3 regions of the Streptomyces sp. NPDC015127 genome follow, and region 2 is predicted to be linked to each of the others. Evidence: predicted binding sites of a transcription regulator. Region 2 holds the regulator's gene; each other region holds the start of a gene.
What was found. Region 2 encodes HrcA, which represses chaperone genes, less so after heat shock. Its sites were predicted from a motif close to TTNGCACTCNGNNNNNCNGAGTGCNAA; they were not measured.

Region 1 (10,548 bases), on a different contig from region 2:
GATGTCGGGCAGCTGCTGGAACGTGACGCGTTCCTCGACGGCCGCCCGCAGCGGTGTGAACAAGGTTTCCCCTGCCTCGGCGAGTCCGCCACCGATGATGAGTGTGCGGGGGTCGAGCAGGGTGAGCGCGGTGACGAGCCCGTCGGCGAGCGCGTCCACCGCGTCCTGCCAGACCCGGCGGGCCGCCGGGTCGCCCGATTCGACGGCCTTGGCGCAGTCGGCGGCATCGGCTGCGGGGTCCCCGGAGGCTGCGGCCCAGGCGCGGCTGACGGCGGAGGCGGAGGCGAGGGTCTCCAGGCAGCCGCGGCGGCCGCAGCCGCACTCGGGGCCCTCGGGTCGTACGACGACGTGGCCGATCTCGCCGGCGCAGCCGTGTGCGCCGGCCTCGATGGTGCCGTCGATGCCGATGGCGCCCGCGATGCCCGTGCCGAGGGGGACGAACAGGAACCGGTCGGCGCCGCGGCCCGCCCCGATCCGGCCCTCGGCGAGGCCGCCGGTGCGGACGTCGTGGCCGAGGGCGACGGGCACGCCGCCGAGCCGCTCGGTGAGCAGGGCGCGGAGGGGGACGTCGCGCCAGCCGAGGTTGGCGGCGTAGACGGCGATGCCGCCTTCGGCGTCGACGATGCCGGGCACGGCGAGTCCGGCGGCCTCGGCCGGGCGGCCGAGGTGCGCCTGCCCGTGGGCGCGGAGGTCCGCAGCGAAGTCGAGGATGGACGCGACGACGGCGTCGGCCCCCCGGTCCCGGCCGGTGGCGCGCCGTGCCTCGTACAGCAGTGACCCGTCCGCCCCGACCAGGGCGGCCTTCATGCCGGTGCCGCCCACATCGAGGGCGATGACGTGTCTCACGGAGACAGTGTGGCGCGTGGACCCCAACAGGTCTAGTCCAGTAGGAGGGATTGTTGTCACGCCATACAAAACAGCCCTCCCGCCGGAGGTGCGGGCGGGGGCGTTGCGAAAGCGAGACCGACAGTGGTGTAGACCTTATGAACGAACGTGGAAGAATCGATGCTCGTCTCGCAGGACGTCACGGGGGACCGAACGGGGCATATCGACAATTGACAGCAGAGGGTGGGGGAGTGCCGTGCAGCGGCCCTTCAAAGGTCTGACCGCGGCAGTCGCCGCACTCGGCATGACGGTCGCGCTGAGCGGCTGCGGCACAGGTTCCGACGAGGTCACCCTCAAGCTGGTGGCCGCCGACTACGACGTCGCCGGCGGTGAGAGCAGCAAGAACTACTGGGCCGAGCTCACGGCCGCGTTCGAGGCCGAGAACCCCGGCATCAAGGTCGACGTCCGGATCGAGTCCTGGAACGACGTCGACCGCACGGTCGCCGAGATGGTCGAGGCCGGCGAGGCCCCCGACATCGCGCAGATCGGCGCCTACGCCGACTACGCGGCCGCCGACAAGCTCTACTCCGCGGACCAGCTGCTCTCCATACCCGTGCAGTCCAACTTCCTCGGCCCGCTGACCGAGGCGGGCGAGCAGAAGCGCACCCAGTACGGGCTGCCCTTCGTCGCCTCGACCCGCCTGCTCTTCTACAACAAGAAGCTGTTCGCCGAGGCCGGCATCGACGACGAGCCGAAGACCTGGGCCGACCTCGCGGAGGACGCCAGGAAGCTGAAGGCCGGCACCGACGCCGCATACCCCTTCGCCCTGCCGCTCGGCCCCGAGGAGGCCCAGGCCGAGACGATGATGTGGCTGCTCAGCGGCGGTGACGGCTACACGGACTCGGTCGACAAGTACACGATCGACTCGCAGCGCAACATCGACACCTTCGCGTGGCTGAAGGACAACCTTGTCGAGGAGGGCCTGACCGGACCGGTCGCGCCCGGCAAGCTCAACCGCAAGGACGCCTTCGCGGCCTTCACGCGCGGCGAGGTCGGCATGCTCAACGGGCACCCCTCCCTCATGCAGGCCGCCGAGAAGCAGGGCATCGAGGTCGGCAAGGTCGCGCTGCCGGGCCGGGACGGCGAGGCCCAGGCGTCGATGGGCGTGGCCGACTGGATCATGGGCTTCAAGGAGAACGGGCACCGCAAGGAGATCGGGAAGTTCCTCGACTTCGTCTTCACCGACAAGAACGTCCTGGACTTCGCCGACCAGAACGACCTGCTCCCCGTGACCGTCTCCGCCTCCGAGGCGATGGAACAGGACCCGGCGCACGCGAAGCTGAAGGCGTTCCTCCAGGAGCTCCCGGGCTCGGTGCTCCCGCCGGTCGGCAAGACGTCGTGGGCGGCGGTCAGCGAGAGCATCAAGAAGAACATCGGCAGGGCCGTCGAGCCGGGCGGCAGCCCGGCCGCCACGCTCGGCCGCATCGCCCGTGAGGCCGCCGCGGCGGAAGCGGCGGAGTAGCCGGCCCGGCCGGGGCGAGTGGGGACCGGATGTCCCCGCGCACCGCCGTGCGGCGATAGGTTGGATCGTATGACCGACGAGCCCACGCTGTCCGAGCGTGAGCGCGCCGTCCTAGGGGTGGAGCGACGGTCCTGGGCCGGGCCCGGGGCCAAGGAGCGGGCGATCAGGGAGCAGCTGGGGATGTCCCCGGTGCGCTACTACCAGCTCCTCAACGCCCTCCTCGACGACCCGCGCGCCCTCGCCCACGACCCCGTCACCGTCAACCGGCTTCGCCGTGTGAGGGACGCCAGGAGAAGTCGCCGATAAGGTCGGATGCATGGGCAGCTCCCCGTACGCACACACCCTGCCGACGCCGTCCACCCCCGCAGGCCGCGACGGTCTCGCGGCTCTGCTCGACCGGCCCGCAGGAGCCGTCGTGGCCCTCGACTTCGACGGCACGCTCGCCGAGATCGTGCCCGACCCCGAACAGGCCCGCGCCCACCCCCGCGCCGTTCCCGCACTCGCCGCGCTCGCCCCGAGGATCGCGTCCGTCGCGGTGATCACCGGCCGGCCCGCCGGGGTCGCCGTGCGCTACGGCGGCTTCGCGGGCGTCGAGGGCCTCGACCACCTGGTGGTCCTCGGGCACTACGGCGCCGAGCGCTGGGACGCCGTCACCGGGACCGTGAACGCGCCCGCGCCGCACCCCGGTGTCGCCGCCGCCCGCGCCGAGCTGCCCGGTTTCCTCCATGGCCAGGGCGCCTGGCGGGGCACGTGGATCGAGGAGAAGGGCCGGGCCGTCGCCGTGCACACGCGCCGCGCGGAGGACCCACAGGGCGCCTTCGACGCCCTGCGCGAACCGCTCGCCGCGCTCGCCTCCCGCCACGGTCTGATCCTGGAGCCGGGCCGCATGGTCCTGGAACTGCGCCCGCCGGGCATGGACAAGGGCGTGGCGCTGGCTGAGTACGTCCGCGAGGTGGGCGCCACGGCCGTGCTCTACGCCGGGGACGACCTGGGCGACCTGCCCGCGTACGGCGCGGTCGACAAGCTGCGCTCGGACGGGGTGCCGGGGCTGCTGGTGTGCAGCGGGAACGAGGTGCCGGAGCTGGCGGAACGCGCGGACCTGGTGGTGCCGGGGCCGGGCGCGGTGGCCGACTTGCTGGCGGCGCTGGCGGAGCGGGTGTAGCGGGGGCGGGCCCTGCGGGCGGCGTTTCCCCACCCCGCCCCTTCCCGAACCGGGGGCTCCGCCCCCGGGCCCCCGCGCCTCAATCGCCGGCGGGGCTGGAAGTTGCCCTGCGGGCAACTCCAGCCCGTCTGGGGGCACCTCCCACGGCCGCCAGGCCGTAGGGGGAGTTTGAGGACACCGCGCGAAGCGCGGTAACGGTCCGGGCGGAGCCCGGTTTCGGGAAGGGGCGGGGTGGGGAAACGGCCCCGCGCAGCGGCTACCCCCGCAGCGCCTCAAGCTGGTCCAGGAACCAGCGGCGCGGTGGCAGGGACGTGGACGCCGCCGCGAGCCGCTTCGTGCGCTCCGCGCGCTCGTCGTCCGGCATCGACAGGGCGCGGTGCAGCGCCTCCGCCGTGCCGCTCACGTCGTACGGGTTGACGACGATCGCGTCCTCGCCCAGGTCCCAGTACGCCCCCGCCTCCCGCGACAGCACCAGCGCGCAGCCCGTGTCGGAGACGACCGGGACCTCCTTGGCGACGAGGTTCATGCCGTCCCGGATGGGGTTGACGAGGGCGACGTCGGCCAGGCGGTAGGCCGCAAGGGAGCGGGCGAAGTCGTCCTTGACGTGGATGACGACCGGGGTCCAGCCGGGGGTCCCGTATCGCTCGTTGATCTCGGTGGCGAGCCGGAAGACCTCTGCCGTGTAGTCCCGGTACACGGCGAGGTCCTGCCGTGACGGGTACGCGAGCGCGATGTGCACGACCCGCTCGCGCCACTCGGGGCGGGTCTCCAGCAGCTCCTCGTAGGCCAGCAGACCGCGCACGATGTTCTTGGACAGCTCGGTCCGGTCGACGCGCACGATCGTCCTGCGGTCCGCCCCGACGGCCTCGCGGAGTTCGGCGAGGCGCTCCTCGACGTCCGGCCGCCGCGCCCGCTCGCGCAGGAAGTCCCCGTCGGCGCCGAGCCCGTGGACCCCGATCTCGGTCGTGCCGGTGCCGCCGACGGCCCGCTCGCAGCAGGCGGCGAACGCGTCCGCCCACCGCCGCGTCAGGAACCCAAGGCGGTCCGCGCCCAGCATCCCCCGCAGCAGCTCCTCGGCGATGTCGTCCGGCAGCAGCCCGAAGTAGTCGGCCGGCGCCCACGGCGTGTGCGAGAAGTGCCCGATCCGCAGGTCAGGCCGCAGCTCCCGCAGCATCCCCGGCACCAGCGCGAGGTGGTAGTCCTGCACGAGCACCGCGGCGCCCTCGGCCGCGTCGGCGGCCAGCGCCTCGGCGAAGGCGCGGTTGTAGGACCGGTAGGCGTCCCACTGCCGCCGGAACTCCCGGCCGAAGACCGGCTCCAGCGGGGTCTGGTAGAGCATGTGGTGCACGAACCACAGCACCGAGTTCGCGATGCCGTTGTACGCGTCGGCGTGGACGGCCGCGTCGATGTCGAGCATCCGGACGCCCGGCTCGCTCACGCCGCGCCGCACGGCCTCGCGGTCGCCCTCGCCGAGGGCGGCGCACACCCACAGCGTCTGCGCGTCGGAGCCGATCGCGGAGAGGCCGGAGACGAGGCCGCCCCCGCCGCGGCGGGCGTCGAGCCCGCCGCTCCCGTCCAGCGAGTAGGAGACCGGGCCGCGGTTGGAGGCGACGAGGATCTGAGCAGCGTCGGTGACCATGTGGCGAACCTAGCCCGTCCCGCATTCCCTCAAACGTGCGTACGGCCGCGCCGCGGGTCAGTGGTCACGGTTCCGGCCACGGACCGCCGCGACGGCGATCACGCCCGCCGCGGTGAGACTGAGCGCGACCCCGCCGAGCAGCCACAGCTGCTCGGCCGTGGAACCGGTGCGGGCCAGCTCACCGGTGTGCCGGGGTACCTCGGCGGCCAGGGCCGGCGCCGTGCCCTGGATCCCGTGCATGACGTCCATCAGATCCATGAGGTCCATAAATAGGAAAGGTAGACAAAATGGGCGCCGGTTCCGGCTTATGCCGCGCGACGCGCCGCGTACTCACCGATCTCGCGCATCGGCGGCCGCTCCTCGGTGTCCACCGGGTGGGTCCTGGGGACGAATCCGTGCTGCCCGCGCTCGAACTGGGTGAGCGCCGGCCGCACCAAATGGCCGCGCGCAAGCCGCAGTTGCGCGGTGCGGTAGATCGTCGCGGCCATCCGGCCCAGCGCCTGCCCGTCCTGATGGCGGTGCCTGCGCGTGCCCACGTCGACCTGTGCCAGGGCGTCGAGGCCCACCAGGTTGAGGGCGTCCACCAGCAGGGCCAACTCCACTCCGTAACCGACCGGGAACGGCAGTTGCTCCAGCAGGGAGCGCCGGGCCGCGTACTCGCCGCCCAGCGGCTGGACGAAACCGGCCAGTTGCGGCCAGTGCAGATTCAGCAGGGGCCGCGCCACCAGTTCGGTCACCCGGCCGCCCTGACCGGCGGCGCCACCGAGCGGACGGTCGTACATCGCCTTGACGAAATGCACCTCGGGATCGGTCAGCAGCGGCCCCACGATGCCGGAGACGAAGTCCGGGGAGAACGCGCGCAGATCGGCGTCCACGAAGCACACGATGTCACCACTGGTCACCATCAGTGACCGCCACAGCACCTCGCCCTTGCCCGGCACCGCCGGTATGCGCGGCAGGACGGCGTCCCGGTGGACCACCCGCGCGCCCGCCGCGGCGGCCACCTCGGCCGTGCGGTCGCTCGACGCCGAGTCGATCACCACCAGCTCGTCGACCAGCGGAACGGGCCCGGACATCAGCGTGCCGCGTATCGCGGAGACGATCTCCCCGACCGTCTCCTGCTCGTTCAGGGCCGGGAGCACGACGCTGACCGTGGTGTTCTTCTTGGCGGCCAGCAGCCGGCCGAGTGGGCGGTCGGCCACCGACCAGGACCGCCGGGAGAGCCAGCGCTCCACCTCATCCAGCACGTGATCTCCATCTCGCGGATCGGACGACCATCTCAAGCGTCCGGGGGTTCGGTTACAGTCTTGAACAACGCGCAGGACCCTCGCATGTCGGGGGGCCGCGCCGACAACCGAATACCGCTCATCCAGAGGGGCAGAGGGATACGGCCCGTTGAAGCCCCGGCAACCCTCCAGCCGATCTCTGCGCTCATCGCGCGAGGCTCACGGCTAGGGAAGGTGCCAATTCCGTCTCGCGGCGAGATGCGCCGCGGGGAAGATGAGGAGAAAGGGCCTCGCCTCCATGGCTGTGCAGACTGTTGCCACCACCAACGACTCCGCCGGTTCCGCCGGATCCGTCGACCTGGGCCCCGCCTCCGGGCTCTCCTGCCGCGAGTGCGGCGAGCGGTTCGACCTCGGCCCGATCTTCGCGTGCGAGGCGTGTTTCGGGCCGCTCGAAGTCGCGTACGACGTGCCGAGCGGCGACCCCGAAGCCCTGCGCAAGCGGATCGAGTCCGGGCCCGAGAACATCTGGCGCTACGCCCCGCTGCTGCCCGTCCCGGCCGACGTCGCGGACAAGCCCAACCTGAACCCGGGCTGGACCAAGCTCGTCAAGGCCGACAACCTCGCGCGTGAGCTGGGCTTCGAGGCCGGCAAGCTGTTCGTCAAGGACGACTCGGGCAACCCCACGCACTCCTTCAAGGACCGTGTCGTCGCCCAGGCCCTGGAGGCCGCCCGCGCCTTCGGCTTCACGACCCTGTCCTGCTCCTCCACCGGCAACCTCGCGGGCGCGGTCGGCGCCGCGGCGGCCCGCGCGGGCTTCCGCTCCTGCGTGTTCATCCCGCACGACCTGGAGCAGGGCAAGATCGTCATGGCCGCGGTCTACGGCGGTGAACTGGTCGGCATCGAGGGCAACTACGACGACGTCAACCGCTTCTGCTCCGAGCTCATCGGCGACCCGGCCGGCGAGGGCTGGGGCTTCGTGAACGTCAACCTGCGGCCGTACTACGCCGAGGGCTCCAAGACGCTCGCGTACGAGATCTGCGAGCAGCTCGGCTGGCAGCTGCCCGACCAGATCGTCATCCCGATCGCCTCCGGCTCCCAGCTCACCAAGATCGACAAGGGTCTGCAGGAGCTGATCAAGCTCGGCCTGGTCGAGGACAAGCCGTACAAGATCTTCGGCGCCCAGGCCGAGGGCTGCTCCCCGGTGTCCGTCGCCTTCAAGGCGGGCCACGACGTGGTCAGGCCGCAGAAGCCCGACACCATCGCCAAGTCCCTGGCGATCGGCAACCCGGCGGACGGCCCGTACGTCCTGGACATCTGCCGCCGCACCGGCGGCGCGGTCGAGGACGTCACGGACGAGCAGATCGTGGACGCGATCAAGCTGCTGGCCCGTACGGAGGGCATCTTCACGGAGACCGCCGGCGGCACGACCCTCGGTGTGGCGAAGAAGCTGATCGAGGCCGGTGCCATCGACCCGACCCTCACCACGGTCGTCGTCAACACGGGTGACGGCCTCAAGACCCTCGACGCGGTGGCGCCCACGACGGGTATGACCGCAGTCATCCGACCCAACCTGGACTCTTTCCGAGAGGCTGGCCTCGCATGAGCGTCAACGTCCGTATCCCCACCATCCTCCGCACGTACACGGGCGGCCGGGCCGAGGTTGCCGCCGAGGGCGCGACCCTGGCCGAGGTCATCGCCGACCTGGAGAAGAACCACACCGGCATCGCGGCCCGCGTCCTGGACGACCAGGGCAAGCTGCGCCGCTTCGTCAACGTGTACGTGAACGACGACGACGTCCGCTTCGAGCAGGGCCTCGAGACGGCGACGCCGGACGGTGCGGGCGTCTCGATCATCCCCGCCGTCGCCGGCGGCTGATCTCCACCGCGTTACCCCGCGTTACCGATATTGCCCCCTCCGCCGGAGAAGCGGAGGGGGCAATTCTGCATGGTTGAGCGCGGTAGAGTCTGGGAAGCCCCCTCCGCCGGCCGCTCGGCAATGCGTTACCGCCCCGCCTGAGGGCACAAGAATGCGGTCAAAGTAAGCGATCGAATTGCGTCGAAAGTGGCGCTTTGCCGGGCCCGACTTGCCCCGGAATTCAATGAATTCGCATGGATCGGCCGATCGGTCCTGCCCAGATTTCTCGTCCGATTGACCTGTTGCAGAGGGCAGTTGGGCAGATACATTCAGCCGCGGTCGACGCGTTCCGGCGCACACCCCTCCTGCTGGGGTGAGGTCTGACCCGGGTCCGCGAAGTGCGGTCCTGTGCAAGGGCCAGTAATAGGGGAGTTAGGCATGGCTCAGGGCACCGTCAAGTGGTTCAACGCGGAGAAGGGGTACGGCTTCATCGCGGTCGACGGTGGTGCGGATGTTTTCGTCCACTACAGCGCGATCCAGATGGACGGATACCGCACCCTTGAAGAGGGTCAGCGAGTCGAGTTCGAGATCTCGCAGGGCCAGAAGGGTCCGCAGGCGGACATGGTCAAGCTCGCCGTCTGATCCAACTGATCGAAGGCGCGATCGGCCACCGACGCACTCACGCACGAGGGGTCCGCATCCCACAGACCGGGATGCGGGCCCCTCGTGCGTGTCCGCGCCACCGCGATCCACCGGATCCGCTTGCACTCTCCTATGGCGAGTGCTAATCATTGGCGTTAGCACTCTCCGAGTGAGAGTGACAGAACTTGGATCGGGTCGGTGAGGTCCGCAGGCCGGGTGGGGCAAGGAACCACGCGGCACGCAGACCGTCCGTCGCGGGCGCAGGCGCGATCCGAAGGCAATCCTCCCCCGCAGCTTTGCGCGGGGGGACCCCCATGTCCGGGAGGACACTTCACATGGCCAAGATCATCGCGTTCGACGAGGAGGCACGGCGCGGTCTCGAGCGCGGGATGAACCAGCTCGCCGACGCCGTCAAGGTCACCCTTGGTCCCAAGGGTCGCAACGTCGTCCTCGAGAAGAAGTGGGGCGCCCCCACGATCACCAACGATGGTGTGTCCATCGCCAAGGAGATCGAGCTCGAGGACCCGTACGAGAAGATCGGCGCCGAGCTGGTCAAGGAAGTCGCCAAGAAGACGGACGACGTCGCCGGTGACGGTACGACCACCGCGACCGTTCTCGCCCAGGCGCTCGTCCGCGAGGGCCTGCGCAACGTGGCCGCCGGCGCCAACCCGATGGCCCTCAAGCGTGGCATCGAGAGGGCCGTCGAGGCCGTCTCCGGCGCGCTGCTCGAGCAGGCGAAGGATGTCGAGACCAAGGAGCAGATCGCTTCCACGGCCTCCATCTCCGCCGCCGACACCCAGATCGGTGAGCTCATCGCCGAGGCCATGGACAAGGTCGGCAAGGAAGGCGTCATCACCGTCGAGGAGTCCCAGACCTTCGGTCTGGAGCTGGAGCTCACCGAGGGTATGCGCTTCGACAAGGGCTACATCTCGGCGTACTTCGCCACCGACATGGAGCGTATGGAGGCGTCCCTGGACGACCCGTACATCCTGATCGTCAACTCCAAGGTCGGCAACGTGAAGGACCTCCTTCCGCTGCTGGAGAAGGTCATGCAGTCCGGCAAGCCGCTGCTGATCATCGCCGAGGACGTCGAGGGCGAGGCCCTGTCCACGCTCGTCGTGAACAAGATCCGCGGCACCTTCAAGTCCGTCGCCGTCAAGGCCCCGGGCTTCGGCGACCGCCGCAAGGCCATGCTGAACGACATCGCCATCCTCACGGGCGGCACGGTCATCTCCGAGGAGGTCGGCCTCAAGCTCGAGAACGCCGGCCTGGACCTGCTGGGCCGCGCCCGCAAGGTCGTCATCACCAAGGACGAGACCACGATCGTCGACGGTGCCGGTGAGAGCGACCAGGTCGCCGGCCGGGTCAACCAGATCCGCGCCGAGATCGAGAACAGCGACTCGGACTACGACCGCGAGAAGCTCCAGGAGCGCCTCGCGAAGCTGGCCGGCGGCGTGGCCGTCATCAAGGCCGGTGCCGCGACCGAGGTCGAGCTCAAGGAGCGCAAGCACCGCATCGAGGACGCCGTTCGCAACGCGAAGGCGGCCGTCGAGGAGGGCATCGTCGCCGGTGGTGGCGTGGCGCTGCTCCAGGCCTCCTCGGTCTTCGAGAAGCTCGAGCTCCAGGGCGACGAGGCGACCGGCGCCAACGCCGTGAAGCTCGCGCTGGAGGCCCCGCT
Region 2 (10,548 bases):
CGGGATCCTCGGCCACGCCGCGATGCCCAGCGACGACGGCTTCACCGCCTCCCACACGTCGATGTACGGATGGCCCACGACCAGCACGTGCGGGTCCGTCACCGAGGCCGCGATGCGGGACTCCTTGGAACCGGCTACCAGGTGGTCGACCAGAACGCCCAGCCGCGCGTCCGGGCCGGGGGCGAACTCGGCGACGATCGACGGGAGATCGTCGATTCCCTCCAGGTACTCCACGACCACGCCCTCGATGCGCAGGTCGTCCCCCCACACCCGTTCCACCAGCTCTGCGTCGTGGCGGCCCTCCACGTAGATGCGGCCGGCGCGGGCGACCCGGGCGCGTGCGCCGGGGACCGCGAGCGAGCCCGAGGCGGTGCGGGCGGGCCGGGCCGGGGGCGGTGCGGACGGGCGGACCAGCGTGACCACCTTGCCCTCCAGCAGGAAGCCGCGAGGCTCCAGCGGGAAGACCCGGTGCTTGCCGAAGCGGTCCTCCAGCGTCACGGTCCCCGCCTCGCAGCGGATCACCGCACCGCAGAAGCCGGTCGCCACCTCCTCCACCACCAGGTCGGGCTCCGCGGGGACCTCCGGGACCGGTGCCGGCCGCTTCCAGGGCGGGGTCAGGTCAGGGCTGTAACTGCGCATGTCGGATGACGATACGACCGGCCGGTCTACGACACGCCGAAGCGCGCCGCGAGCTCGTCACGCTGCGTCCGCACGAACGCGGCGTCCACCGCCGCGCCGTGGCCCGGCACGTACAGCGCGTCCTCGCCGCCGAGCGAGAGCAGGCGGTCCAGCGCCGCCGGCCAGCGCGAACCGATCGCGTCCGGGCCCGCCTGCGGTTCGCCCGACTCCTCCACCAGGTCGCCGCAGAAGACGACCTCCGGCTCGCCGGGCACGAACAGCGCCAGGTCGTGGCCCGAGTGGCCGGGGCCGACGTTGGCCAGCAGGACCCGGCGGCCGCCCAGGTCGAGCGTGCACTCCCCGCTCACCAGGTGGTGCGGCACCACCAGCAGATCGGCTGCCTCCGCGGCCGAGGCAGCGGGCACCCCGTGCCGTACGGCGTCGGCGCGGATCGCGTCCCGTTCCCTCTTCAGCAGGGCGTCCACGCCGACCGCCCCGTAGATCTCCGCACCCGCGAACGCCGCCGTGCCCAGGACATGATCGAAGTGCGGGTGACTCAGTGCGATGTACGTCACGCGGCGCCCGCCCGCCAGCGCCTGCGCCTGGGACCGGATCTCGGCGCCCTCGCGGATCGTCGCGCCCGTGTCGTACAGCAGGACGTGGTCCTCGCCCAGCACCAGGCCGACGGTCGCGTCCCAGGCCGGCATCCTGCGCCGGCCGACTCCGTCCGCCAGCCGTTCCCACCCGAAGTCTTCCCAAGCGACGTCCATACGGCGACGCTATCCGCAACGACCAGCACAGGTCTCGCGGTAGCGTGGTCGGCCGCCCTTGCTAGGGGCGTACCCCGCCGCCGTACACTGGCCGGGGGAAGCTGGCACTCGGCCGTATCGAGTGCCAGGACACACCAGGACCGGCAGCTGGAGGTGCGCGCGATGCTCAGCGAACGCAGACTCGAAGTCCTGCGCGCCATCGTCCAGGACTACGTCGGCACCGAGGAGCCCGTCGGCTCCAAGGCGCTGACCGAGCGCCACAAGCTCGGCGTCTCCCCGGCCACCGTCCGCAACGACATGGCCGTGCTGGAGGAGGAGGGCTACATCGCCCAGCCCCACACCAGCGCCGGCCGTATCCCCACGGACAAGGGGTACCGGCTGTTCGTCGACAAGCTGGCAGGCGTCAAGCCGCTGTCGTCGCCCGAGCGCCGCGCCATCCAGAACTTCCTGGACGGAGCCGTCGACCTCGACGACGTCGTGGGCCGCACCGTCCGACTGCTCGCACAGCTGACCCGGCAGGTCGCCGTCGTCCAGTACCCCTCGCTGACCCGCTCGACGGTCCGGCACGTGGAGCTGCTGTCGCTCGCGCCCGCCCGGCTGATGCTCGTGCTGATCACGGACACCGGCCGTGTCGAGCAGCGGATGGTCGACTGCCCCGCGCCGTTCGGCGAGACCTCGCTGGCCGACCTGCGGGCCCGGCTCAACAGCCGCGTCGTCGGCCGCCGCTTCGCGGACGTGCCGCAGCTGGTGCAGGACCTGCCGGACTCGTTCGAGGCGGAGGACCGCGGCACGGTCTCCACGGTGCTCGCGACCCTTCTGGAGACACTGGTCGAGGAGACCGAGGAGCGGCTGATGATCGGCGGGACCGCCAATCTCACCCGCTTCGGACACGACTTCCCCTTGACGATCAGGCCGGTGCTGGAGGCGCTGGAGGAGCACGTCGTGCTGCTCAAGCTGCTCGGCGAGGCCAAGGAATCGGGCGTGACCGTGCGGATCGGGCATGAGAATGCCCACGAGGGACTCAACTCCACGTCCGTCGTCTCGGTCGGCTACGGTTCGGGCGGCGAGGCAGTCGCCAAACTCGGCGTGGTCGGACCGACCCGCATGGACTACCCCGGAACGATGGGAGCGGTACGCGCAGTGGCACGTTACGTCGGACAGATCCTGGCGGAGTCGTAAGTGGCCACGGACTACTACGCCGTACTCGGCGTGCGCCGCGACGCATCGCAGGACGAGATCAAGAAGGCCTTCCGCCGCCTCGCGCGCGAACTCCACCCGGATGTGAATCCGGACCCGAAGACGCAGGAGCGCTTCAAGGAGATCAACGCGGCGTACGAGGTGCTCTCGGACCCGCAGAAGAAGCAGGTCTACGACCTCGGCGGCGACCCGCTGTCCCAGGCCGGCGCCGGTGCCGCGGGCGGCTTCGGTGCGGGCGGCTTCGGCAACTTCTCCGACATCATGGACGCCTTCTTCGGCACGGCGTCGCAGCGCGGGCCCCGTTCGCGGACGCGGCGCGGCCAGGATGCGATGATCCGCCTGGAGGTCGAGCTCAGCGAGGCGGCCTTCGGCACGACGAAGGACATCCAGGTCGACACGGCCGTGGTGTGCACGACGTGCTCCGGCGAGGGCGCGGCGCCCGGCACCTCCGCGCAGACCTGTGACATGTGCCGTGGCCGCGGCGAGGTCTCGCAGGTGACGCGGTCCTTCCTGGGCCAGGTCATGACGTCCCGCCCGTGCCCGCAGTGCCAGGGCTTCGGCACCGTCGTGCCGACCCCGTGCCCGGAGTGCGCCGGCGACGGCCGCATCCGTTCGCGCCGCACGCTGACCGTGAAGATCCCCGCCGGTGTCGACAACGGCACGCGTATCCAGCTCGCGGGCGAGGGCGAGGTCGGCCCCGGCGGCGGCCCCGCCGGCGACCTGTACGTCGAGATCCACGAGATCGCCCACCCGGTCTTCCAGCGGCGCGGCGACGACCTGCACTGCACGGTGACAATCCCCATGACGGCGGCGGCGCTGGGCACGAAGTGCCCGCTGGAGACGCTCGACGGCATGGAGGAGGTCGACATCCGGCCCGGTACCCAGTCCGGCCAGTCGATCCCGCTGCACGGGCGCGGCATCACGCACCTGCGAGGCGGCGGCCGGGGCGACCTGATCGTCCACGTCGAGGTGACGACGCCGACGAAGCTCGACCCGGAGCAGGAGCGGCTGCTGCGGGACCTGGCGAAGCTGCGCGGCGAGGAGCGGCCGACGGGTCAGTTCCAGCCGGGGCAGCAGGGGCTGTTCTCGCGCCTGAAGGACGCGTTCAACGGGCGGTAGCCCGTGAGGGCTAGCGGCGGGGGTCCGCTGCGCGGGGCGTGTTCCCCCACCCCGCCCCTTCCCATAACCGGGGGCTCCGCCCCCGAACCCCGTACCGCCTCAAACGCTGGCGGGGCTGCATTGCAGCCCGTCCGGCGTTTGAGGACACCGTGCGAAGCGCGGTACGGGGTCCGGGGCTTGCCCCGGTTTCGGGAAGGGGCGGGTAGGGGAAACGCCCGCCGCAGGCGCAGCGCAACCCCCCGGAACGGGGGATTCGGCCCCGCCGCGGGGACGTGGCACGATGCCTACATGTCCTCCGCGCTGACCGATCTTTGCCGTCATCCGATCGTGCAGGCCCCCATGGCCGGCGGTGCGTCCTGCCCGGAGCTCGCCGCCGCCGTGTCGGACGCGGGCGGGCTCGGATTCCTCGCCGCCGGGTACAAGACGGCGGACGGCATGTACCACGAGATCAAACAGATCCGCGGCCTCACGGCGCGGCCCTTCGGCGTCAACCTGTTCATGCCGCAGCCCGCCACCGCCGACCCGGCGGCCGTCGAGGTCTACCGCCATCAGCTCGCCGGTGAGGCGACCTGGTACGAGACCCCGCTGGGCGACCCCGACGCGGGGCGGGACGACGGCTACGAGGCGAAGCTCGCGATCCTGATCGAGGACCCCGTCCCGGTCGTCTCCTTCACCTTCGGCTGCCCCTCGCGCGACGCGCTCGCCTCACTGTCCGCGGCCGGCACGATCACGGTCGTCACCGTCACCACGCCGGAGGAGGCGCAGGCCGCGCAGCGGGCGGGCGCCGACGCCGTGTGCGTCCAGGGCATCGAGGCGGGCGGGCACCAGGGCACGCACCGCGACGACCCGTCCGCCGACGGCTCCGGGATCGGGCTGCTCTCGTTGATCCCGCTCGTCCGCGAGGCCGTGCGGCTTCCGGTCGTCGCGGCCGGCGGCCTGATGAGGGGCGCGCAGATCGCCGCGGTGCTGGCGGCGGGGGCGAGCGCCGCGCAGCTCGGCACGGCCTTCCTGGTCTGTCCCGAGTCCGGGGCCCACCCGCTGCACAAGCAGGCCATGACCAACCCCCTGTTCGTCCGCACCGCGTTGACCCGCGCCTTCTCAGGGCGGTCGGCGCGCGGGCTGGTGAACCGTTTCATGCACGAGCACGGCCCGTACGCCCCCGCCGCCTACCCCGAGATCCACCACCTGACGAGCGGCCTGCGCAAGGCGGCGGCGAAGGCCGGGGACCCGCAGGGCATGGCGCTGTGGGCCGGGCAGGGTCACCGGCTGGCGCGTGAACTGCCCGCCGGGCGGCTGGTGGAGGTCCTCGCCGCCGAACTGGACTCCGCGCGGGCCGCGTTGGCGCTGGGCGGTGCCCGATGACCGCGCCCGTGTTCGTCGTCGAGTCGCTCGCAGGCATCGCGCCGGGCGCTGTCGTCACCCTGGACGGCCCCGAGGGGCGGCACGCCGTGTCCGTACGGCGGTTGCAGCCGGGTGAGGAGATCACCCTGACGGACGGTCAGGGATGCGGTGCGGCAGGCGCCGTGCTGGCCACCGAGGGCAAGGACCGGCTGACGATCGAGGTGCGCGAGTGCCCGTCCGAACCGGAACCGGTGCCGAGGATCACCGTCGTCCAGGCGCTGCCCAAGGGCGACCGCGGCGAACTCGCCGTGGAGACGATGACGGAGACCGGCGTCGACGCGGTCGTGCCGTGGGCGGCCGCCCGCTGCATCACGCAGTGGAAGGGCGAGCGCGGCGCCAAGTCGCTGGCCAAATGGCGTTCCACGGCGAGGGAGGCGGGCAAGCAGTCCCGCAGGCTGCGTTTCCCGGAGGTCGCGGAGGCGGCGACGACCAAGCAGGTGGCGGCGCTTCTGGCGGCCGCGGACTTCGCGGCCGTGCTCCACGAGGAGGGCGCGGAGCCGCTGGCCACCGCCGAACTCCCTGCGCAGGGCTCGATCGTGCTGGTCGTCGGACCGGAGGGGGGCGTGTCCCCGCAGGAGCTGGAGGCGTTCGCCGAGGCGGGCGCGAAGCCGTACCGCCTGGGCCGCAGCGTTCTGCGCACGTCGACGGCCGGAACGGCGGCGACGGCCCTGCTGTTGGGCCGCACGGGCCGCTGGTCCTGACAGGGCCGGCCGTACGGGCCACTGGTCCCGTGAGCGGGCCGGACGAGGGCCGGCGGCTTCCGGCTCGTGGACCGGCCGTACGGGCGCCACACTGGCCACAACCGTCCTTTTCCCGCGGCGTCACCGGTGGCACCCTGCCACGCATGAAGGTGCTCAGAACCGTGGCCGCCACCGGTGCCTGCGGGATCGCCGTCGCGGGTCTCGCCGCCTGCGAGCCGACGGCCGGCGGGCTCGACTCCGCCGCCGTGGCCGTCACCACCGACCGGACCGCGACCGCCACACTGGAACGGCTGACCTTCGACGTGGCGTGGCTCAGCTGCACCGCCACCGTGAACAGGGGCGCCAGTCCGTCCGGCGCCACCGCGGCACCGGGCAGCGCGGCCGTCGACTGCCAGGGGGAGACCGAATCCGGCCAGAACATCACCATCAAGGGCAAGGTGACCGACGAGCGCGCCGGACGCTGCGTACGCGGTGATCTGACCGCCCGGATCGACAGGAAGGTCGTCTTCCAGGCGACCATGCTCGGCGACTGCTCCGCCGTGCCCCGCACGACCGCGCCCCGCACGACCGCGCCCACCGCGACCGTGCCGCCCCGGCCGGGCCCCACCGTCACCGAGACCGTCACCGTGACCGCCGTTCCGGCCAAGTGATCCAAAGCCTCCCGCGCAGGGCCCCCGCCTGCCTAGGGTGACGGTGTGACGCACCCTGCCTACCTCCGGTTTCCCCATCTGCACGGCGAGTCGATCGCCTTCACCGCCGAGGACGACGTCTGGGTGGCGCCGCTCGACGGCGGCCGCGCGTGGCGCGTCAGCGCCGACGACGTGCCTGTGAACCATCCGAGAATCTCGCCCGACGGCACGCGCATCGCCTGGACCTCGTACCGCGACGGCGCCCCCGAGGTGCATGTCGCACCCCTCGACGGCGGGCCGTCGGACCGCCTGACCCACTGGGGCAGTTACAAGACCTCCGTGCGCGGCTGGACCCCCGACGGCCACGTCCTCGCGCTCACCACCCACGGGCAGGCGTCGCTGCGCCGCACCTGGGCGCAGGCCGTGCCGCTCGACGGCGGCCCCGCCACGACCCTGCCGTACGGCCCCGTCGGCGATGTCGCCTTCGGTCCGCAGACGCTGCTGCTGTCGGCCACGATGGGGCGCGAGGCCGCCGCCTGGAAGCGCTACCGGGGCGGCACCGCGGGCAAGTTGTGGATCGACGCGGACGGTGACGGAGGCTTCGTACGCCTCCACGAGGGCATCGACGGCAACATCGAGTACCCGCTGTGGGTCGGCGGCAGGATCGCGTTCCTGTCCGACCACGAGGGCGTCGGCGCGCTGTACTCCTCGCTGCCCGACGGCTCCGACCTGCGCCGGCACACCCCCCTTGGCTCCGCCGGGGGCAACCCCGGCATCGAGGGCTTCTACGCCCGCCACGCCGCCACCGACGGCACCCGGGTCGCCTACACCTCCGCCGGCGAACTGTGGGTCCTCGACGACCTGGACGGCGCCGAGCCGCGCCGGCTCGACATCAGGCTCGGCGGCCAGCGCACCGACCTGCGGACCCGGCCCGTCGACGCCGACCACCACCTCGGCGACGCCGCCCCCGACCACACCGGCCGCGGCAGCGCCGTCGAGGTCCGCGGCGGGATCCACTGGGTCACCCACCGCGGCGGGCCCGCGCGGGCGCTCGCCGTGGAGCCCGGCGTACGGGCCAGACTGCCGCGGACGTTCCGCGTCGACGGCGAGGAGCACGTCGTCTGGGTGACCGACGCCGAGGGGGACGACGCCCTCGAGTTCGCGCCGGCCACCGGGCCCGCGGCGGGCGCCACGCCCCGCAGGCTCGCCGCCGGCCTGCTCGGCCGCGTCCTGAGCCTTGCCGTCGCCCCCGACGGCAGCCGCGCGGCCGTCGCCTCGCACGACGGCCGGGTGCTCCTCGTGGAGCGCGAGTCCGGTGACGTCCGCGAGGTCGCCCGCAGCGAGCACGGCGACGCCCAGGGGCTCGTCTTCTCACCCGACTCGGGCTGGCTCGCCTGGTCGCACCCGGGCCCCAGCCCGCTGCGCCAGATCAAACTCGCCAACACCGGTGATCTGACGGTCTCCGAGGCGACGCCGCTGCGGTTCAAGGACTTCCAGCCCGCCTTCACCCTCGACGGCAAGCACCTCGCCTTCCTCTCCGAGCGGTCCTTCGACCCCGTCTACGACACCCACGTCTTCGACCTCGCCTTCATCGGCGGCTGCAGGCCGCACCTGATCACGCTCGCGGCGACGACGCCCTCGCCGTTCGGGCCGCAGCGGCACGGTCGGGCCTTCGACGCGGACCGGGACGGTGCCTCCGACTCCGCCGCGGACGAGGGCGCCGCCCCCGTCACCCGTATCGACCTCGACGGGCTCGCCGACCGCATAGTCCCGTTCCCCGTCGAGGCCGCGCGCTATTCGACGCTGCGTGCCGCGAAGGACGGGCTGCTGTGGCTGCGGCACCCGCTGCGCGGAGTCCTCGGCGCGGCCCGGGCCACGCCCGACGACCCGGGACCGAAGACTGCGCTGGAGCGCTACGACCTGACGCAGCAGCACGTCGAGGAACTCTCCGGCGACGCCGACTACTTCCGCGTCAGCGGCGACGGCAAGCGGGTCCTGCTCCACACCGACGACAAGCTCAAGGTCGTCCCGAGCGGCCGGCGGGCCTCCCGCGACGAGGACTCCGACACCAACATCACCGTCGACCTCAGCCGTGTGCGCCGGACCATCGACCCGGCTGCCGAGTGGCGCCAGATGTACGACGAGGCCGGGCGGCTGATGCGCGACCAGTTCTGGCGCGCCGACCTCGGAGGCGTCGACTGGGACGGGGTGCTGGAGCGGTACCGGCCGGTGCTGGCCCGGGTCGCCACCCACGACGACCTGGTCGACCTGCTGTGGGAGGTGCACGGCGAGCTCGGCACGTCGCACGCATACGTCATGCCGTCCGGCGGATACGGCAGCGGTGCGACGCGGCAGGGGCTGCTCGGCGCGGACATCTCCCGTGCGGAGGACGGGTCCTGGCGGATCGACCGCATCCTGCCGTCCGAGACGTCCGACCCGAACGCCCACTCGCCGCTCGCGGCACCGGGCGTCGCGCTGCGCGCGGGCGACGCGATCGTCGCCGTCGACGGGCGGGCCGTCGATCCCGTCCGGGGCCCCGGGCCGCTGCTCGTCGGCTCGGCGGGCAAGCCCGTCGAACTCACCGTGTCGCCGGCGGGCGGCGGCGACCCGCGCCACGCCGTCGTGGTCCCCCTCGACGACGAGGAGCCGCTGAGGTACCACGCGTGGGTGGCGGACCGCCGGGCGTACGTCCACGAGCAGTCGGGCGGACGCCTCGGCTACCTCCACGTCCCGGACATGCAGGCGCCCGGCTGGGCCCAGATCCACCGCGACCTGAGGGTCGAGGTGGCGCGCGAGGGCCTGGTCGTCGACGTACGCGAGAACCGCGGCGGCCACACGTCGCAGCTCGTGGTCGAGAAGCTGGCCCGCCGCATCGTGGGCTGGGACCTGCCGCGCGGGATGCAGCCGTTCAGCTACCCGCTGGACGCTCCGCGGGGACCGGTGGTGGCCGTGGCGAACGAGTTCTCCGGCTCGGACGGCGACATCGTGAACGCGGCGATCAAGGCGCTCGGCATCGGTCCGGTGGTGGGCACGCGGACGTGGGGCGGCGTGGTGGGCATCGACAGCCGCTACTCCCTGGTCGACGGCACGCTGGTCACCCAGCCCAAGTACGCGTTCTGGCTGGAGGGTTACGGCTGGGACGTGGAGAACCGGGGTGTGGACCCGGACGTGGAGGTGGTGACGACGCCTCAGGACCATGCGGCGGGGAGGGATCCGCAACTGGACGAGGCGATCCGGCTCGCGCTGTCGGCACTGGGGGAGACGCCGGCGAAGACGCCGCCGGCGCTGCCGTAAGCGTGGGCGGGGGCGTGGCGAACCAGGGGCTCCGCCCCCGGGGCCCCCGCGCCTCAATCTCCCCCTACGGCCTGGCGGCCGTGGGTGGGGGTACCTCCCACGCCGCCAGGCGTAGGGGGAGTGCCCCCAGCGGGGCTGCATCTGCAGCCCGTCCGGCGATTGAGGACACCGCGCGAAGCGCGGTACGGGGTCTGGGGCGAAGCCCCGGTTTCGGGGAAGGGGCGGGTAGGGGAACGGCCCGCGCAGCGGCCCCCCCTCGGGCGCCGGGCCAGGGCTCCCCGAGGCGCCGCGCGCCCGCGGCCGGGTGGCCGATAGCATGCCGTCAGCAGTGACATCCCACCCGCGAGGAGGCGCCCCGCGCATGGCCGGAGAACCGCAGGCGGACTGCCTGTTCTGCAAGATCGCCGCAGGGGAGGTCCCCGCCACCATCGTGCGCGAGACCGCGACCACCGTCGCCTTCCGGGACATAAACCCGCAGGCGCCCACCCACGTCCTGGTCATCCCCCGGGCGCACTACCGCGACGCCGCCGCCCTCGCCACCGCCGCGCCGGAGCTCGCCGCCGACGTGCTGCGGGAGGCCGGTGAGGTCGCCGCCGACGAGAAGGCCGACGCGACCGGTTACCGCGTCGTGTTCAACACCGGCTCCGGCGCGGGACAGACCGTCTTCCACGCCCACGCGCACGTGCTCGGCGGCCGCGGTCTCGAGTGGCCCCCCGGGTAGGACGACGCAGTGTCCGTACGTGAACTGGTGGTGCTCGGCACCGCCAGCCAGGTCCCGACCCGGCACCGCAACCACAACGGCTATCTGCTGCGCTGGGA
Region 3 (10,548 bases), on a different contig from region 2:
AGCCCTGCCGCCCTGCGTGAGATGCGCTGGTGGGACATCCGGCCGGTGCTCGCACTCGAACACGAGCTGTTCCCCGACGACGCCTGGTCGGCCGGGATGTTCTGGTCCGAGCTCGCGCACTCCCGGGGCCCGCAGGCCACCCGCCGCTACGTCGTCGCCGAGCTCGACGGCAGGATCGTCGGCTATGCGGGGCTCGCGGCGGCGGGCGGACTCGGCGACGTCCAGACCATCGCCGTCGAACGCGGCCAGTGGGGCACCGGCCTCGGCGCCCGGCTGCTGACCGACCTCCTCCAGCACGCCACCGCCTTCGAGTGCGACGAGGTGCTCCTCGAAGTACGCGTGGACAACACCCGGGCCCAGAAGCTGTACGAGCGCTTCGGCTTCGAGCCCATCGGATTCCGCCGCGGCTACTACCAGCCCGGCAACATCGACGCCCTCGTCATGCGCCTGACCGTACAAGCCTGACCGCAGAAGGAACTGAGACTCACACCCATGGCTGACGAACCGCTCGTACTCGGCATCGAGACCTCCTGCGACGAGACCGGAGTCGGCATCGTCCGCGGGACCACCCTGCTCGCCGACGCGGTCGCCTCCAGCGTGGACGCCCACGCCCGCTACGGCGGCGTCGTCCCCGAGATCGCCTCGCGCGCGCACCTGGAGGCGATGGTGCCGACCATCGAGCGCGCGCTGAAGGATGCGGGGGTCGCCGCCCGCGACCTCGACGGCATCGCCGTCACCGCCGGGCCCGGGCTCGCGGGCGCGCTGCTGGTGGGCGTCTCGGCGGCGAAGGCGTACGCGTACGCCCTGAACAAGCCGCTGTACGGGGTCAACCACCTTGCCTCGCACATCTGCGTCGACCAGCTGGAGCACGGCCCGCTGCCCGAGCCGACCATGGCGCTGCTCGTCTCCGGCGGTCACTCCTCGCTGCTGCTCGCCCCCGACATCACCGCCGACGTCCGTCCGATGGGCGCGACGATCGACGATGCGGCCGGCGAGGCGTTCGACAAGATCGCGCGCGTACTCGACCTCGGCTTTCCCGGCGGCCCGGTGATCGACCGGCTGGCGAAGGAGGGGAACCCGGAGGCGATCGCGTTCCCGCGCGGCCTGAGCGGCGCCAAGGACCCGGCGTACGACTTCTCCTTCTCGGGCCTCAAGACGGCCGTCGCCCGCTGGATCGAGGCGAAGCGGGCCGCGGGCGAGGAGGTGCCGGTGCGGGACGTGGCGGCGTCCTTCCAGGAGGCCGTCGTCGACGTGCTGACCCGCAAGGCCGTGCGCGCCTGCAAGGACGAGGGCGTGGACCACCTGATGATCGGCGGCGGTGTCGCCGCCAACTCGCGGCTGCGGGCGCTGGCCGAGGAGCGCTGCGAGCGGGCGGGCATCCGGCTGCGCGTCCCGCGGCCGAAGCTGTGCACGGATAATGGCGCGATGGTCGCCGCGCTGGGCGCGGAGATGGTCGCGCGGAACCGGGCGGCCTCCGACTGGGAGCTGTCCGCGGACTCGTCCCTGCCGGTGACGGACCCGCACGTGCCCGGAGAGCACCACCACGGCCACGACCACGACCACGTGCACGAGCTGAGCCAGGACAACCTGTACTCATGAGCGGCCCGACCGTCGTCGCCCTGATGTGGGAGGCCCGCGCCGCGGACGGCCGGGGCGCGGAGCTGCTGGAGTGGGCCCGCGCACAGGAGCTCGCGCCCGCTCCGCTGCGCCGCGAGACCTTCCGGGCTCCGCAGGACCGAGTGCTCGTCATCACCTGGTGGGAGGCGGCGCACGCCGAGGCGGAGCTGCCGGAACTCCCCGAGCCCGCCGCCGGCCTGACCACCCGGCCGGTGCACCGCTGGCGCTTCGAGTCGCTCGGCTGACTCCCGGAGAGCCTGAGGACTCCCCGGAGAGCTTCCGCGAGAGCCGCCGGAACAAGGCCCGGCAGAAGGTCCGGAAGATTCCGGGAAGATTTTTCCGGGAGGATGTCGATCCCGCGCTCTCCCGTTCGACGCACGGGTGAGAGGCGGGGAACGGCCCCGCCGCCACGACCCGAGGAGTCACCGTGCCGCGCTTCCTGTCGATGATCCGTATCAACGAGAACGAGATCCCCAAGGACGACTTCCCCGAGGACCTGAACGAGCGCATGGGCAAGCTGCTCGAAGAGATCACCAAGGCCGGGGTCATGCTGGACACCGCCGGTCTGCTCCCGACCTCCGAGGGCACCCGCGTGACCTGGTCCGGCGGGAAGCTGTCGTACACCGACGGGCCCTTCACCGAGACCAAGGAGGTCATCGGCGGCTACGCCCTCATGCAGTGCAAGGACAAGGCCGAGGCCCTGGAATGGGCCAAGCGCTTCCTCGAGATCCACCCCGAGCGGTGGACCATCACCTGCGAGGTCCGTCAGGTCGACTAGGGGTGTCCGGTGGATCAGGGCCGGATAGGACGTGGCGTCTGGTGCGGTGCATCGCAAGGCGCCGGAGTGCCCTGATAGCGGAGCTATTCGGGCACTTCGGCAACGCGGCGAGGTGCCGTTGCCTGGGGGTACCCCCAGGCGAAGCCCTGGGGGAGCGTCGTGGCCCCGGCCAAGATCCGCCGGGCACCCCCTGGGGCTGACCCGGCCGCGCTTGCGCCGGTTCCGGCACGGCTGCTCTGATGGGTGGCCGTGACGGCAGGAAGCGCAGCGCACACGGTCGAAGCGGTCTTCAGGATCGAGTCGGCGCGCATCATCGCCGGCGTGGCCCGCATCGTGCGGGACGTCGGCATAGCCGAGGAGATCGCGCAGGACGCTCTGGTCGCCGCGCTGGAGCAGTGGCCGGAGTCGGGCGTCCCGGACAGGCCGGGCGCCTGGCTCATGGCCACCGCCAGGCACCGCGCCGTCGATCTCGTACGCCGCAAGGAGACGTACGCCCGCAAGCTGGCCGAGGTGGGGCGGACGCTTCAGGACGCGCCGCCGCCGCCCGAACCGGCCGAGGCCGACGACATCGACGACGACCTGCTGCGGCTGATCTTCACCGCCTGCCATCCGGTGCTGTCCACCGAGGCCAGGGTCGCCCTGACGCTCAGGCTCCTCGGCGGCCTGACGACCGGGGAGATCGCCCGCGCGTTCCTCGTCCCCGAGCCGACGGTCGCGCAGCGCATCGTGCGCGCCAAGCGGACGCTGGCGAAGGAGGGTGTGGCCTTCGAGGTGCCGTACGGCGCCGAGCGCGCCGCTCGGCTCGGCTCGGTGCTCGACGTCGTCTACCTGATCTTCAACGAGGGATACGCGGCGACCGCCGGGGACGACCTCGTGCGCCCGGCGCTCTGCGAGGACGCGCTGCGGCTGGCCCGGGTCCTCGCCGGCCTCGTGCCGGACGAACCGGAGGTGCACGGCCTGGCGGCCCTGCTGGAGTTCCAGGCGTCGCGCATCCCGACCCGTACGGGCCCGTCGGGCGAGCCCGTCCTGCTGGCCGACCAGAACCGCACCAAGTGGAACCGGCTGCTGATCCGGCGCGGCATGGAGTCGCTCGGCCGCGCGGGCGGCGGCCCCTACGGCCCGTACGCCCTCCAGGCCGCGATCGCCGCCTGCCATGCGCGCGCGGTCCGCTACGAGGACACCGACTGGGCGACGATCGCCGCCCTGTACGGGCAGTTGGTCCGTCTCACGCCCTCCCCGGTCGTGGAACTGAACCGGGCGGTCGCGGTCTCGATGACCGAGGGCCCGGCGGCCGGACTCGCGCTCGTGGACGAGGTGGCCGGTGAACCGGCCCTGAAGGACTACCACTTGCTCCCCGGCGTCCGCGGCGACCTGCTGGCCCGGCTGGGCCGCGGCGAGGAGGCGCGGGCGGAGTTCGAACGGGCGGCGTCCCTGGCCCGCAACGCGCGGGAGCGGGAACTGATGCTGGCCCGTGCCGCCGAGGCGTCCGGGGCCGCCGGGCGGCCCGGATAGCCTCACGCCCGGCATGCGCCTCGCGTGCACGGTGCCGACCGGCCGGCCGAGCGGCTGGGGCTACTGCGCCGGGTGCCCCACCAGCATCGCCGGCGCACCCGCCACCCGTGTCAGGAACACCGTCGCCGAGGCCGGCCCCTGGGGCTTCACCTTGCGGCGCAGTTCCTCCGGTTCGACCGCCGAGCCGCGCTTCTTGACCGTCAGGACGCCGACCTCGCGCTCCCGGAGCAGCGCCTTCAGCTTCTTCACGTTGAAGGGCAGGGCATCGGTGATCTCGTACGCCGTGGCGTACGGGGTCGGGCGCAGCTCGTCCGAGGTGATGTAGGCGATCGTCTCGTCGATCAGGCCGCCCGAGACGTCCTCGGCGACCTCGGCGACCAGGTGCGCGCGGATCGCCGCGCCGTCGGGCTCGTACAGGTAGCGGCCGACCGCGCGGACGGCGGGGTCCGGCAGGCCGCGGCCGGTCAGGGTGTGCGGGCCCGGCAGCAGGGTCGCGCGGACCGCGGCCGGGGCCGTGCCGAACCAGAGCACCGCCTCCTTGACGTCGCCGCCGTCCGAGATCCACTCGGCCTCGGCGTCCTCGGGGACGGCCTCGTGCGGGATGCCCGGCGCGATCTTGAGCGCGGCGTGGGGACGCGCGCGGGCCGCGGCGACGGCCCAGGACAGGGGCGGGGAGTACGCCTCCGGATCGAAGATCCGGCCCCGCCCGCCCCGGCGTGCCGGGTCCACGAACACCGCGTCGTAGGACGAGGTGTCGATGTCCGTGACGTCCGCGCAGCGGACCTCGACGAGGTGCGCGAGCCCCAGCGCCTCGGCGTTGGCCCGCGCGGCCTCGGCCGTCAGCGGGTCCCGGTCCACGGCCAGGACGGAGATGCCCGCCCGCGCGAGCGCGAGCGCGTCCCCGCCGATGCCGCTGCACAGGTCGGCGACGCTGCGCACGCCGAGCGCCGCGAAGCGCGCGGCCCGGTGGGCGGCGACCGTGCGGCGGGTGGACTGCTCGACGCCGTTGGGGGTGAAGAACATCCGCCCGGCGTCCTGCGCGCCGAACTTCGCGGCCGCGCGCTGCCGCAGCCGCGCCTGCCCGAGTGCCGCCGAGACGAGCTCCGCCGGGTGCTCGCGGCGCAGCCGGGTGGCCACGGCCAGTTCGTCGGCGGGGTCGTAGGAGGCGAGCGACGCCAGCAGCGCTGCCCCCTCCTCGGTGCGCAGGGCGCGGAAGGCGGCGAGCGGATCGGAGTCGTTCACCGGGCCATTGTGGGCCAGCCGGGGGATGGTCCGCTCGCGCAGGCGGTGTCGGCCGGGCGAGGGGGCGCCGCGCTGACAGGATGCGACGCCATGCAGCTAGTACGACAAAAGGGAAAAGTGCGAGCGTATCGGATCGGGGTGGGCCTGGCCGCGCTCGTCGTGGCAGCCGTCGGCTCCGGCTGTGCCGCCGGGGACGGGCAGGGCGCCCGCCCGGCGAAGTCCGCTTCCGGGCAGCCGGCCCAGCAGGGCCCCGAGGCCCGGAAGAAGGCGGCGGGCCCGGCCGGTGCCCTGTCCGGGTACGTCGAGAAGGTCAAGCGGGCCCAGGCCGCGCGCGCCGCGGCCGCGAAGAAGTGGGGGCTGAAGCAGACCCCGCTCGCCGCGCCCCCACCGCCCGCCGACAAGCCGAGGATCACCACCCGCAAGGGCTTCGAGGTCGAGGGCGGCGACGGTCTGCCGCCGGTCTTCACCGCGGTCCCGACCAAGGAGAAGATCGTCTTCCTGACGATCGACGACGGCGCGGAGAAGGACCCGGAACTGCTGCGGATGATGTCCGAACTGCAGATCCCGTACAGCGCCTTCCTCAGCGACTACGTGATCGATGACGACTACGCGTACTTCGAGAAGATGCGGGACCGCGGCGTCGCCCTGCACAACCACACCCTCAACCACCGCTACCTGCCCGGCCTGTCGTACTCCGCCCAGAAGCGGGAGATCTGCGGTCAGCAGGACAAGCTCCAGAAGCGGTACGGCACGCGCCCCCGGCTGTTCCGCCCGCCGTACGGCAACTACAACAAGGACACGCTGCGCGTCGCGAAGTCCTGCGGGATCGAGGCCGTGCCGCTGTGGGCGTCCGAGGCGTTCCCCGACCACATGGAATGGCGTGAGTGGGACCGGGACCTGCACCCCGGCGACATCATCCTCACCCACTTCAGGGGCCGCGGGGAATGGAAGGGCACGATGGCGGACATGATCCGCCGGGTGATGCGGACGGTGACCGCGAAGGGGTACGCCGTGGCGAAGCTGGAGGACTACGTGTGAGCCGCGCGCACCCGCTCCCCGCCCGGGCGCGGGGCCGCCACGCGGCGCCGTGTTGGCACTCCGCTTGACCGAGTGCTAATCCCGGTCATAGTCTCGCTCCTGGCACTCCCCATTGGAGAGTGCCAACACAGCGACGGGCAGGTCCGGCACCCGCGACGACGGATCCACCTGGTCGCCACCTCAGATCAGTTAACCCCGTGAGATCTCCGAAGGGGGAGGTCGGATCGTGACGACCACCAGCTCCAAGGTTGCCATCAAGCCGCTCGAGGACCGCATTGTGGTCCAGCCGCTCGACGCCGAGCAGACCACGGCTTCTGGCCTGGTTATCCCGGACACCGCCAAGGAGAAGCCCCAGGAGGGCGTCGTCCTGGCCGTGGGCCCGGGCCGCTTCGAGAACGGCGAGCGTCTTCCGCTCGACGTGAACGTCGGCGATGTCGTGCTGTACAGCAAGTACGGCGGCACCGAAGTGAAGTACAGCGGCGAGGAGTACCTCGTCCTCTCGGCCCGCGACGTGCTCGCGATCGTCGAGAAGTAATTCCTGCTTCACCCGGCAGAATTGCCTTGAGCTGCGCCCCTGGCCACCCCGCTGACGCCGGGCGGCGAGGGGCGCGGTTCTTTTGAACACGATTTCCGAGAGGGCTGAATCGCTCCCATGGCGAAGATCCTGAAGTTCGACGAGGACGCCCGTCGCGCCCTCGAGCGCGGCGTCAACAAGCTTGCCGACACGGTCAAGGTGACGATCGGCCCCCGCGGCCGCAACGTCGTCATCGACAAGAAGTTTGGCGCGCCCACCATCACCAACGACGGTGTCACCATCGCCCGCGAGGTCGAGGTCGAGGACCCGTACGAGAACCTGGGTGCCCAGCTGGTGAAGGAGGTGGCGACCAAGACCAACGACATCGCGGGTGACGGTACGACCACCGCCACCGTGCTGGCCCAGGCCCTGGTCCGCGAGGGTCTGCGCAACGTCGCCGCGGGTGCCTCCCCGGCCGCCCTGAAGAAGGGCATCGACGCCGCGGTCAAGGCCGTGTCCGACGAGCTCCTCGCGACCGCCCGCCCGATCGAGGACAAGACCGACATCGCCGCCGTGGCCGCGCTCTCCGCGCAGGACCAGCAGGTCGGCGAGCTCATCGCCGAGGCGATGGACAAGGTCGGCAAGGACGGTGTCATCACCGTCGAGGAGTCCAACACCTTCGGCCTGGAGCTCGACTTCACCGAGGGCATGGCCTTCGACAAGGGCTACCTGTCCCCGTACATGGTGACCGACCAGGAGCGTATGGAGGCCGTCCTCGACGACCCGTACATCCTGATCCACCAGGGCAAGATCTCCTCCATCCAGGACCTGCTCCCGCTGCTGGAGAAGGTCATCCAGGCGGGTGGCTCCAAGCCGCTGCTGATCATCGCCGAGGACGTCGAGGGCGAGGCCCTGTCGACGCTCGTCGTCAACAAGATCCGCGGCACCTTCAACGCGGTGGCCGTCAAGGCCCCCGGCTTCGGCGACCGCCGCAAGGCGATGCTCGGCGACATGGCCACCCTCACCGGTGCCACCGTCATCGCCGAGGAGGTCGGCCTCAAGCTCGACCAGGCCGGTCTGGACGTGCTGGGCACGGCCCGCCGCGTCACCATCACCAAGGACGACACCACGATCGTCGACGGTGGCGGCAACTCCGAGGACGTGCAGGGCCGGATCAACCAGATCAAGGCCGAGATCGAGACCACGGACTCCGACTGGGACCGCGAGAAGCTCCAGGAGCGCCTCGCGAAGCTGGCCGGCGGCGTGTGCGTGATCAAGGTCGGCGCCGCCACCGAGGTGGAGCTGAAGGAGAAGAAGCACCGTCTGGAGGACGCCATCTCCGCGACCCGCGCCGCGGTCGAGGAGGGCATCGTCTCCGGTGGTGGCTCCGCGCTCGTCCACGCCGTGAAGGTGCTCGAGGGCAACCTGGGCAAGCAGGGCGACGAGGCCACCGGTGTCGCCGTCGTCCGCCGCGCCGCCGTCGAGCCGCTCCGCTGGATCGCGGAGAACGCCGGCCTCGAGGGCTACGTCATCACCTCGAAGGTCGCGGAGCTCGAGGCCGGGCAGGGCTTCAACGCCGCCACCGGCGAGTACGGCGACCTGGTGAAGGCCGGCGTCATCGACCCGGTCAAGGTCACGCGCTCCGCCCTGGAGAACGCCGCCTCCATCGCCTCCCTGCTGCTCACGACCGAGACCCTGGTCGTCGAGAAGCCGGCCGAGGAGGAGGCCGAGGCGGGCCACGGCCACGGTCACGGCCACAGCCACTGACGTACGCGCCTCACGGCCGTACGAGCCTCAGGGCGTCCGAGACGCCTGAGCAGAAGGCCCCCGTCCCCCGCTGTCAGCGGGGGACGGGGGCCTTCTCCGTCTCTCGGGGCCGTTCGGTCACATCGCGCCGAGCTGCCGCATCAGCTTCATCAGGTCGAAGTGCCACCAGCCTTCCTTGATCTTCCCGCCCTCGAAGCGGAAGACCGTCGTGCCGGTGATCGTGCACTGTTCGCCCGTGGCCGGGATCCCCTGGAACTCGCCCTTGTGCCGTCCGTTGAAGGTCCACAGCAGCACGACGTCGTCGCCTTCGGTGATCTGCCGGTCGAGCTCGAAGGTGATGTCGAAGGCGTTGCGCCACATCGTGAGGTCGCGCCGGATGATGTCGGAGCCGACCTCCGTGTCCTCCTCGTTGGCAATGTCGTGGTCGATGTAGTCCTCGGCGAACACCTCCTCGATGGCGTCCAGGTTCCCGCCGGCGGCGATCTCGTGGAAGAAGCGCCGGGCCGTCGCCGCGTTCAGCTGCTCCTCGCGTACCACGTCGAGGTCGGTGAACGTGGGCATGCCGTCGCACAGGGCGACCATTTCCTGGAAGATCCGGTCGGTTTCCGGGAGCTTGGAGTTCTGCATCGCCTCTTCGTACGAGGGGAACTCGACGATCTCGACGTAGTGCGAACCCTCCGCGCGGTCCTTGCCCATCATGAGGTGGGAGGTGGTCCGCTTGCCCTTGGTCTTCTCGACCCACTGGTCCATGAGCGCGTTCACGCCGTCGAACCGGTCGGTCTTGTAGTCGATGATCTGTACGAATTTCATCGCGCCTCCCAGCCTGTCGACGAGCCTGCCTCCATTTTAGTGACGCAGGTCACATCGCGGCGCTTCAGGCCGAGCGCTCCAGCGTCCCCGGATGGACCGGGTCGGCGAACGGCAGCCCCTTCGTGAACCGCTCCACCTCGTCCAGCGCCTGGTCGGCCATCCGGTACAGCTCGCCCCCGAGCGACCCGGCGATGTGCGGCGTCAGCAGCACGTTCGGCAGCTCGTACAACGGCGAGTCGGCGGGCGGCAGTTCGGGGTCGGTGACGTCCAGCACGGCATCCAGGCGGCCGGAGACGAGCTCGGGAAGCAGAGCCTCCTCGTCGACCAGCGAGCCGCGCGAGGTGTTGATCAGGGTGGTGCCGTCCCGCATCCGCGCCAGCTGGGGCGCGCCGATCATGTGGCGCGTGGCCGCCACCTGCGGAGCGTGCACGGTGACGATGTCGGCGCGGGCGCACAGCTCGTCCAGGCCGGTGCGCTCGACACCGAGCGCCGCCGCCCCGGCGTCGTCCACATACGGGTCGTACAGCAGGACCCGCAGGTCGAAGGGGCGCATCAGCTCGATCACCCGGCGTCCGATGCGGGACGCGCCGACCACTCCGACCGTACGGCGGTAGTTGCCGGCGTCTTCGAGCTCGGCGCGCCAGTCGTGCGCGGCGCGCACCTGGGCGTACCGGTGGGCCGAGCGCAGCACCCGCTTGCCCGCGAAGAGGACCGCGGCGAGCGTGAACTCCGCGACGGGCAGGGCGTTCGCGGCCGCCGCCGAGGTGACGGCGATGCCGCGGTCCCAGCACGCCTCGGTGACGTGGTGCTTGACCGAGCCCGCGGCGTGGACGACGGCGCGCAGCCGTGGCGCGGCCGCCAGTACCTCGGCGGTCAGCGCGGGCGCGCCCCAGCAGGTCAGCAGGATCTCGGCCTCGGCGAGCGCGGCGGCGACGCGCGGTGAGGGGGAGGCCAGGTCGTGGGCGACGAGGTGCGGGTCGGTGCGGGTGAGCGCGGTCAGGCGTTCGCGGTGACGGTCGGCGAGCAGCCGGTCGGCGATACCGGGACTCATGGCCAGCAGCAGCGCGGGGCGATTGTCAGTGGCGTGGTGCATGGTGGAACTCGGGCTCCTCACAGGTCGCTTGGGTCACTTGACGCTGCCGGCGGTCAGGCCGGCCTTCCAGTGCCGCTGAAGTGAGACGAAGGCGACGATCAGGGGTATGACGGCGAGCAGGGAGCCGGTGACGACGAGCGGGTAGAACTCCGGCTCGGCATGGGAGTTGCTGTTCCA

Region 1: the regulator HrcA is predicted to act here: its motif matches at 8,990-9,016, upstream of groL (chaperonin GroEL).
Region 3: the regulator HrcA is predicted to act here: its motif matches at 6,240-6,266, upstream of groES (co-chaperone GroES).

What each region holds. Positions count from the first base shown of each region.
Region 1 is NZ_JBIBVE010000012.1:109,265-119,812, forward strand. It holds gene ACF08N_RS23965 (ROK family protein) at 1-846, opposite strand, end outside; gene ACF08N_RS23970 (extracellular solute-binding protein) at 1,082-2,347, shown strand; gene ACF08N_RS23975 (DUF3263 domain-containing protein) at 2,417-2,653, shown strand; gene otsB (trehalose-phosphatase) at 2,664-3,509, shown strand; gene ACF08N_RS23985 (trehalose-6-phosphate synthase) at 3,766-5,148, opposite strand; gene ACF08N_RS23990 (hypothetical protein) at 5,206-5,415, opposite strand; gene ACF08N_RS23995 (glucosyl-3-phosphoglycerate synthase) at 5,454-6,395, opposite strand; SAM riboswitch class I at 6,511-6,655, shown strand; gene thrC (threonine synthase) at 6,673-7,977, shown strand; gene ACF08N_RS24005 (MoaD/ThiS family protein) at 7,974-8,249, shown strand; gene ACF08N_RS24010 (cold-shock protein) at 8,667-8,870, shown strand; gene groL (chaperonin GroEL) at 9,206-10,548, shown strand, end outside.
Region 2 is NZ_JBIBVE010000004.1:18,198-28,745, reverse strand. It holds gene ACF08N_RS09110 (DUF3097 domain-containing protein) at 1-639, opposite strand, end outside; gene ACF08N_RS09105 (MBL fold metallo-hydrolase) at 666-1,388, opposite strand; gene hrcA (heat-inducible transcriptional repressor HrcA) at 1,551-2,567, shown strand; gene dnaJ (molecular chaperone DnaJ) at 2,568-3,704, shown strand; gene ACF08N_RS09090 (nitronate monooxygenase) at 3,993-5,066, shown strand; gene ACF08N_RS09085 (16S rRNA (uracil(1498)-N(3))-methyltransferase) at 5,063-5,806, shown strand; gene ACF08N_RS09080 (hypothetical protein) at 5,950-6,456, shown strand; gene ACF08N_RS09075 (S41 family peptidase) at 6,502-9,729, shown strand; gene ACF08N_RS09070 (histidine triad nucleotide-binding protein) at 10,091-10,450, shown strand; gene ACF08N_RS09065 (ribonuclease Z) at 10,460-10,548, shown strand, end outside.
Region 3 is NZ_JBIBVE010000003.1:112,747-123,294, forward strand. It holds gene rimI (ribosomal protein S18-alanine N-acetyltransferase) at 1-465, shown strand, start outside; gene tsaB (tRNA (adenosine(37)-N6)-threonylcarbamoyltransferase complex dimerization subunit type 1 TsaB) at 1-1, shown strand, start outside; gene tsaD (tRNA (adenosine(37)-N6)-threonylcarbamoyltransferase complex transferase subunit TsaD) at 493-1,599, shown strand; gene ACF08N_RS06845 (hypothetical protein) at 1,596-1,862, shown strand; gene ACF08N_RS06850 (YciI family protein) at 2,045-2,395, shown strand; gene ACF08N_RS06855 (RNA polymerase sigma factor) at 2,639-3,907, shown strand; gene ACF08N_RS06860 (methyltransferase domain-containing protein) at 3,968-5,191, opposite strand; gene ACF08N_RS06865 (polysaccharide deacetylase family protein) at 5,240-6,187, shown strand; gene groES (co-chaperone GroES) at 6,414-6,722, shown strand; gene groL (chaperonin GroEL) at 6,840-8,468, shown strand; gene ACF08N_RS06880 (ester cyclase) at 8,586-9,278, opposite strand; gene ACF08N_RS06885 (hydroxyacid dehydrogenase) at 9,343-10,371, opposite strand; gene ACF08N_RS06890 (carbohydrate ABC transporter permease) at 10,405-10,548, opposite strand, start outside.